Linked DNA regions of Collimonas fungivorans Ter331. The protein of the gene in region 2 binds, or shares a complex with, the protein of the main gene of each other region. Links are inferred from orthologs where the notes say so. Each region holds a gene or a part of one and is shown on either strand. Other genes may lie near its edges.

Region 1 (4,299 bases), 760 kb from region 2 along the record:
AAGAAAGAAAACAATGACTACCCTAGTGCAACCGGGCCTGAAACTGCGGCCACTGGAGCGTAACGACCTGCACTTTGTGCATCAGCTCGACAATAACAGCCACATCATGCGTTATTGGTTCGAAGAGCCCTACGAAGCTTATGTCGAACTGGTGCAATTGTATGACCAGCACGTCCACGACCAAAGCGAACGGCGCTTCATCCTGGAAAGCGACAACGGCGAGATGGTGGGGCTGGTGGAGCTGGTCGAGATTACCCATATCCACCGGCGCGCGGAATTCCAGATCATCGTCGCGCCTGGCGCCCAGGGCAAGGGTTATGCCGAGCGCGCCACCCGGCTGGCGATCGAATATGCCTTCTGCGTGCTCAACTTGTACAAGCTCTATCTGTATGTCGACAAGGAAAACCACAAAGCCATCCATATTTACCAAAAATGCGGGTTCGAACTGGAAAGCGAGCTGAAAAGCGAGTTTTTCATCAATGGCGTGTATCGGGACGCCATCCGCATGTGCATGTTCCAGCCCGAATATCTGGCCAAACGCGGGCGCTGAAGGTTTTCAAGCTGCGCCCGGGTATTGAAATTTCCTTGACTTAGCAATTTCTAAGATATATCTTAGTGTCTCATTCAATGAGATAAGGAAGAAACATGTTTGGACATAGAAGAGGCTGCGACCACAGCCGTATGCACCAAGGTCATGAAAGGCAACATCGCGGCGGCGGCCTGTTTGAACGGGGCGGGCGGCGCGAAGGCGGGCGCGGCGGACGGATGTTTGAACAGGGCAGCTTGCGCCTGGTCATCCTCAAGCTGCTGCAAGAAAAGCCACGCCATGGCTACGAAGTCATCAAGGCGATCGAAGAACTGGTCGGCGGCGATTACAGCCCCAGCCCGGGCGTGATCTATCCGACTTTGACATTGCTGGAAGAACTGGGTTACACGGCGATCGAAGCGGAAACCGGCGGCAAGAAACTGTATCGCATCACAGCGGAAGGCAGCGCGTTCCTGGCTGAAAACAGCGAAGCCCTGGCCCTGGCGCTGCAACGCCTGGAAACCGCACAGCGCGCGTCCGGCAGTTCAGCGCCGGAGCTGCGGCGAGCGATCCAGAATTTTCGGATGGCATTGCATACAAGGCTGGAAAAGGGCGAACTCAGCCAGGATCAGATCCACGCCATCGTCGATGCCATCGACCTGGCAGCCGTGAAAATCGAACGTATCTGAAACAAGCCGTCATCGCCGCAACAGGCAATAGCAAGTCGTTTGAAAGAAGGAGTAGCCATGCGTGAATACCGTTACCGCATCACCCTGGAACATCTGGCGACGCCAAAACAAGGCGAGCCGACCCATGCCGCCATCAGTTTTGACACCGGCAACCACGACGACCTGTTCACGATCGTCGACAAGGTGCGCAGCAAAGGCCAGTTTGACGCTGACACTGCCGCCTCGCTGGCGCTGGGTTTGAAGCTGTTCACCGAAGTGATGCTGAAAAATCGCGGCCACCCGTTGTTCGCGGACATCAGCCAGCCCATGCGCGATTTTATCCAGAAGCTGAAAGCGCAGCCGCAGGTGACAGAAGCAGAGAATTGACAAGAGACCCGAGCGGGACGCCGCCCGGGAGATGAAGATACGCGGGGCCAGGATAATTTTCGTGCAAGAGAAAATTATCCTGGCCCCGCTTTATATGGGCAGCCCTGGCGCAACAAGCCAGCGGCAAATGGCTATTCGCGCGCCGGCGCGATCATCTCTGCATAGTCATACAGCGCGCCGAGGATTTCTTCGCCGCGCTCGTCGGCCGTTTCCGACAGCTGGTCTATCTCCTCAAACAGCATGTCGACCGTGCGCGCCTTGCCTTCGCCGTCGAACAGGCGGGCGGCGCGGTGTTCGTCCCAACGTTCCTGTTCTTCTGGTGTCAGGGTGTCGGGGAAATTGCGGGCGCGGTAGCGGAAGGCCAGTTCTTCCAGGCGCTGGTCGTCAAAACTGACGCGGGCCGCCGCCAGTTTTTGCGGCGGCATGGCGCGCAAGTCATTTAGCTTGCGCCTGTCGTTGTTGCCGACAAAACCGCCGTACAAGTCTTCATCGACATCGCTTGCCGCTTCCTCCGGACGCTGGAATACCTGGCGCCACAGGCCGCTGAGGTCAGGGGCTTGCGCTGCAATTTCCGCATGGCGCAACGCCAGCGGGATATCTATACCCCAGCGCGTGGTCATGTCGGCCGAGAGGGTTTGCAGCTTGTTGATCACCATCGGCGATTTGTTCAGGTGCACCGATTTCAAGGGCAGGCGCGTTACGCCTTCCGGCAGGTCGGCGGACTTGCTGAACAGCCGGGTGCGCACGGTATCGGCATCCAGGGAAAACAGCTCGCTGGGATCGAACGCCAGGTCCCAGGCCAGTATTTCGTTCTTGTTGGTGGGATGCACGCCGAGCGGCCACATAACGGCCAGGCAGCCCTGCTCGGCCGGGAACATGCCGGAAATATGCAGGAACGGCCGCGGCGTCGGCAAGCCGATTTCAGCGCCGGCGCGGTCTTTCTTGTGCAGCGCCAGGCAAAAATCGAACAGTTTCGGCTGGTGTTGCCGGATCAGGCGCGCCAGCGCAATGGTCGCCCGCACGTCGGACAGCGCGTCATGCGCCGCTTCGTGGCTGAGGCCGTTGGCCTTGGTCAGCAGTTCAAGGCGGAAACTGGGCCGTCCTTCGTCGTTGACCGGCCATTGGATGCCCTCCGGCCGCAAGGCATAGGCGGTGCGCACCACGTCCAGGATATCCCAGCGGCCGCACTGGTTCTGCCATTCGCGCGCATAGGGATCGATCAGGTTGCGCCAGAACAGGAAACGGGTGACCTCGTCGTCGAAGCGGATCGTGTTGTAGCCGACGCCGATTGTGCCGGCTTCGGAAAACGCTTTTTCGATCTGGGCCGCGAACTGGTATTCGGGAATACCTCGCTCCAGGCATTGCTGCGGCGTGATGCCGGTGATCAGGCAGGATTGCGGATCCGGCAGAAAGTCATTTGCTGGTTGGCAATACAACATGATCGGCTCGCCGATCTCATTCAGTTCGGCATCCGTGCGGATCGCCGCAAATTGGGCCGGGCGGTCGCGTCGCGGCTGGACGCCGAAAGTTTCGTAGTCGTGCCAGAGGAAGGTATGCGTGGACATTGGGGATCGGTTGCTTGCTTAGGTGCGTGGTTAAGTGCTGAATAAGGACAGGAAGTGCAGCAGTTTACAGTCATCCTTCCAAGCCTGTATAGCAGTTTTACAACGCTTTAGGCCAAATCGTAAGTTGGCTCCAAATAGGGCTTTTAGCCCCTTAAATTCACAAAACTGATAACAGCTATTGGCAATCGAAATTGGATAATTAATGGGGAAAGACTATTCTGATTGTGCGACGCAACAATTGGCTTGCGGTGAACGCAAAACGAAAGAGGAATACATCATGTCTACAATGACCATCAGCAACAGTCCTAGCATTTCCCGTCCAGCAGCTTCGGTACAAACTGCCGGCGTCTTGACCAGCATCGCCGCTTTTTTCAAGCGTGTCGGCACTGCCTACGAGCGTTCGGAAGCAGCACGCAAGGAAGCTTACCTGGCAGAAGCCGTCGACCTGTACGACCTGGAATACCGCATGCAACGCCTGGACCGTGAAAGCGCCCAGACTGCAGCGTGGATCAAGGGTTTCTAAGCATCGCGTCGAGTATTACGGCAGTTCAGCGCCGGCAGCAGGCTACAAGTGTGTTTGCAGCCAGAAGTAGTTTCAGTATCCAGCAGTAATTTGCTGCAGTAGTTCGTCTATATCGCTGCGTAGCAGTCGGGCATCCCGCCGGCATTGGCCGTCAGAACGGGTTGCCCTGCTGCTCACACAGTGCATGTCTTGTCACACCTATCTCAGTTATAAGTTCAGTGCTTCAGTGAGATTGCGTCAACAGCGTGAAATGCTCGACGGTCGGCGCCACGGCAAAAAACGGCCCGACCAGCGCACGCCATTCGGCAAATGCCGGCGATTCGCGAAAATCCACCGTATGGTTTTCCAGCGTTTCCCAGGAAATCGTCAGCACGTAACGTTCCGGCGACTCAATTCCCTTATGTATCTTGAAACCGGCAAATCCTTTGGCCTTGCTGATGACTTGTTCGATGCCGCGCTGGATGGCGGCGTCGAATTCCTGTTGTTTGCCTGGCTGGATGCGGATATCGGCTAATTCGAGAATCATGGTGGTTCCATCGTTGTTGGTTGGCGGAACGGGAATTGTCGCATTTTTAGCCAAATCAGGCGCCAATCAACCTTTGTGGATTCTGCACTCATTGACTATGCTGA
Region 2 (4,162 bases):
GAAGTACTTCAGTAGTTGATTGACTTAGAGAATTCATTCTGGAAGAGGCATTGCCAGACTGCTTGGCAATTTTATTCATCCAAAGAAAGCTGTATATGACACACGCCCCTGCATGTCCGGGCGCCTCATGTTCCAATATATCACCTTGAACAAACGGCGCGGTTCTATGTACAGCCCAGCTTGACGAACCTTCCAAATACGAGTGTTCGTTAACTCGTGGCTGCGACGAACATATGCCATTTAAAACTGCTATTTTTCTAAAGGACGAAATAGAGTCGGGACGATTGGTAGATGTCCGCTTTGGCAGGCTATCCAATATTGATTTTTGATAAGTCGACGGGCCCTTTTTCTCTAATGCTTCAATATTCTCGGGATTCCTCTGTGACGAGGTTGGCTCGATCGATGGATGATATTGGCCCGTAATGCGAAAGTTTTCCATATTTTACCGAATTGAGTTATCTAATCAGCATCATCTCATGGACAAAAATCCACCTCGCCCTCGTGCGAAATTTTTGACCGTAAAACGTATTCAAGACCATAACATCTGCCGGCAACCTTCGGGACCAGGTACCACTGAGGGAGATTGCCAAGCGGTTGGGCATCTCGCGCAACACGGTCCGACGCTACCTGCGCTCGGAAACGACTGAGCCTGCCTATGCTGAGCGCCAATCGCCATCGCTACCCAGTCGGTGTTAGCGCTAACAAAATTTGTTAGTTTTTTTGTTTTTCGGTCAATTTTCTGTCCATATCCTGGTGGCACAAGGTCGAATCACCTTCGGCCTTTTTGCCTGAATTCCTACTGCGTGTTCGATATTCGATGTGGCACGGATAGTGCTATGAAGTTTCCATATGACAACTATCGCATACAAAAAATATGACATTTCTTTTTAAAAAACAATTCTTTATAACGATCTCTGCCTGCGTGATACTCAGCGCGTGTGGTGGCGGCATGAGTGATGCCGGAACAGGCTCTTCCTCAACCGGCACGGGAGCCACTCCAGCCGGCACAGGGTCCACGTCAACCGGCACGGGGTCTACGCCAACCGGCACAGGATCCACGCCAACCGGCACCGGGTCTACGCCAACCGGCACGGGCTCTACGCCAAATGTCACTTTCATGGGCAAGAGCACGGTGTTGATCGGAAGAACGTCGATTGATGCTCTTTCGGTTGCCGCACCATTCGACGCTCAGTACCAATACGTCGTCAGTCCGCCGGCACCGTCGAGCGCCCTGTACACGGCGACGTCCTGCCCGAATGGGACAAACTGGTGGGGATGCGCGGGCGGTAGCATCGGGGGGCTCATCCCCGGCGTCCAAGCCCGCGCTGCGCAGGCCACCTACTTGGGTAAATCGTATCCGCAGACAGTGATGTGGACATGGTTTGAACTCGGCCTCCTGGCGCCCGTGAACAAGTGGCAGGACGAGGTGACGGCGGTCAACCAGGTCGACCTCCTCACCAGATACCTGAACGACTACCGTTTCTTCCTCCAGAAGATCGGCGCCTCGCACGACATGATCGATCTCGAACCCGATTTTTTTGGTTTCGCGCGAGGGTACGGCCCTCTGGACCAAGTCCCGGCGCAGGTGACGGCTGCGAATCCGACCGACTGCGCAGACCAGGCGAACACTGTGGCGGGTCTGGCTCACTGCCTGATCGCAATGGCCCGGAAGTACGCTCCCAACACGGCCGTCGGCCTGCACCTCACCTGCTGGGACTGGCCGGGCAACGTGGATAAATGTGCCAAAGATTATGTGACCCTCGGAGGAAAGGGTGCAGACTTCCTCGTCGGGGAGGTTGAATCCACGGACGCCGGACTCAACGCCAAGCTGGGGAATGGCAACTCATTCTGGAGCGACCAGAAGTGGGCCGCGCAACTCGCCTATTGGAAACAGATGGCCGAGGCGGTCGGCCACCCGATCGTCGTCTGGCAGATCCCGATCGGCAACATGGCACAGAACAACACCGACTACCACTACCAGGACGACAAGGTGGACTGGCTGTTCTCGCACATGGACCAGGTTGCGAGCGCCCATGTCGCGGCTCTGATGTTCGGCCAAGGATCGGACCTGTCGACCACGGCTGAAACCGACGGCGGCAACCTGTTCGCGAAGACGGCCGCCTATCGCAATGCAGGGGGCACGCCGCTCAAATAGCCTGTCCCTGCGTGCTGTCGCATAGTCTGGGGTCCGTGGCGTCGTGCCGGGCGTCGTCTTCGGTATGAAGATCAATGCTGGTTGTGCTCAAGTTTGCATGCCCAAGGTTGTCGCGCACAATTTCAGGTCGGCGGGCTCGCTCAAATGCGAGCCCGCCGTATGCCGCAACCAATGCGTAGATGCCTGCTCAATATGCGCCGCTGCCGCCTCAAACTCAGCCCCCGGGTCCGCAACCGTTTTGCCGTCGAGCGCATGGTGCGCACGGTGTAACGTGAAGTCATTGTTTACATTTTTTTAGGCATACCTTAATGGATGAAATAACGACCTCAAAAAAGTCTAGACAAGAAAAAACGACCTCAAAAAAGTCTAGACAAGAAAAAACGCAGCCTTTTCAGGGGCTGCGCTCATTTTATTTACAAATATAAAAACGTATATCCTAGAACGGAATATCGTCATCCATATCCGAGAAATTCGGTGCTGGCCGGGAAGCTGGCGCCTGGCGGGCCGGAGCAGCCGGGGCGCTGGTGTTTTGCTGGCGTGCCGGCGGCGCGCTGTTGTAGTCGCCACCATCCATAGGCGCACTGCCGCCCGCACCCTGGCGGCTGCCCAGCATCTGCATGGTGTCGGCGATGATTTCGGTGGTGTAGCGCTCGGCGCCATCCTTGTCTTGCCACTTGCGCGTCTGCAGGCGGCCTTCGATGTAGATCTGCGAACCTTTTTTCAGGTACTGGCCGGCGATCTCCGCCAGCTTGCGATAGAAGGTGATGCGGTGCCACTCGGTTAATTCTTTTTTCTCACCGCTGTTCTTGTCTTTCCAGCTCTCCGTGGTGGCGACGGCAATGTTGGTGACGGCTTCGCCGTTCGGCATGTAGCGTGTTTCCGGGTCGCGGCCGAGATTGCCGACGATGATGACTTTATTGACCGATGCCATGTGATGCTCTCCTAAATACGAATATCTTGAAAAAATGCCTTGGAAATCATGCTGCCGCGGTGGTGGCTGTGCGGCCACGGCGCGGCAAATTTTTCATGCTGGATGCGATTATAAGCCAGCACAGGGTCGCCGCCCCTCCTAAAATGAATACTGAGGGGGCTCCGGCATGCTGTTTAAGCAATCCGCCTAGGGCGCCGCCGCAGAACAAACCCAGGGCCTGCATGGTGTTGTACACGCCCAGCGCAGCGCCCTTGGCGGCCGGCGGCGCGATGCGCGACACCAGCGACGGCTGGCTCGCTTCCAGCACGTTGAAGGCGATGAAAAACCCCAGCAGCAGCACGACCAGCCACTGCCAGTGGATAGTTGCCATCGAGAATGTCGCCAACAGGCCGAGTTGCACGACAAACAACAAGGCCACGGCCGCCAGCATCACTTGCTTCATCTTGCCCTGCTTCTCGCCGACAAACACCGGCGGCAGCATCAGCACAAAAGACGCCAGCACCACCGGCAGGTAGATTTTCCAGTGCGACTCCAGCGGCAGGCCAGCGTATTTGACCAGCGCCGCCGGCATCACCACGAACATCGCCATCTGCGTCATGTGCAGGGCAAACACCCCGTAGTTGAGCCGCATCAGCTCACCGTTGCGCAAGATCTCCGACCACGCCACGCGCCTGGCCTTGACCAGCGGCGCCGACGGCACCAGCCACACCACCACCACGATCGCGGCCAGCGACAGGATGCCGGTCAGGGCGAAGATGCCGCCCATGCCTACCCATTGGTACAGCAGCGGCGAAACGATCAGCGACAAGGCAAAGGTCAGCCCGATGGAGCCGCCAACCATGGCCATGGCCTTGGTACGATGTTCTTCCCGGGTGGAATCGGCGATGAAAGCGGTCACCGCCGCCGAAATCGCGCCGGCGCCCTGGATCGCACGGCCGATGATGACCCAGTAGATATTGCCGGCAGCGGCGGCGATGAAGGAGCCCAGCGCAAACAGGATCAGGCCGATCACGATGATCTTCTTGCGGCCGTATTTGTCGGAGGCGACGCCGAACGGGATTTGCCCGAACGATTGC

Evidence for each region. The genes of interacting proteins can lie anywhere in the genome.
Region 1: the proteins of ssb (region 2) and sbcB are in contact, whole or in part, in a crystal structure (PDB 3C94), measured with the Escherichia coli proteins. The link is inferred for Collimonas fungivorans Ter331 from one-to-one orthologs.

Annotation. Positions count from the first base shown.
Region 1 is NC_015856.1:1,330,185-1,334,483, forward strand. What follows is about bases 930-3,869. They hold sbcB (exodeoxyribonuclease I), read right to left. Parts: upstream 3,147-3,869; coding sequence 1,713-3,146; downstream 930-1,712. Other genes in these bases: CFU_RS05895 (PadR family transcriptional regulator), read left to right, coding at 930-1,215; CFU_RS05900 (DUF3861 domain-containing protein), read left to right, coding at 1,273-1,581; CFU_RS05910 (DUF3563 family protein), read left to right, coding at 3,496-3,669. Also shown: speG (spermidine N1-acetyltransferase), read left to right, coding at 14-550; more of CFU_RS05895, read left to right, coding at 646-929; CFU_RS05915 (antibiotic biosynthesis monooxygenase family protein), read right to left, coding at 3,893-4,195. UniProt on the Escherichia coli protein: Degrades single-stranded DNA (ssDNA) in a highly processive manner.
Region 2 is NC_015856.1:573,362-577,523, reverse strand. The notes cover bases 1,340-4,142. They hold ssb (single-stranded DNA-binding protein), read right to left. Parts: upstream 3,087-4,142; coding sequence 2,592-3,086; downstream 1,340-2,591. Other genes in these bases: CFU_RS02470 (MFS transporter), read right to left, coding at 3,133-4,142; CFU_RS02480 (hypothetical protein), read left to right, coding at 1,340-2,155. Outside these bases: CFU_RS25480 (YopT-type cysteine protease domain-containing protein), read right to left, coding at 1-79; more of CFU_RS02480, read left to right, coding at 1,118-1,339; more of CFU_RS02470, read right to left, coding at 4,143-4,162. UniProt on the Escherichia coli protein: Plays an important role in DNA replication, recombination and repair. Binds to ssDNA and to an array of partner proteins to recruit them to their sites of action during DNA metabolism. Acts as a sliding platform that migrates on DNA via reptation.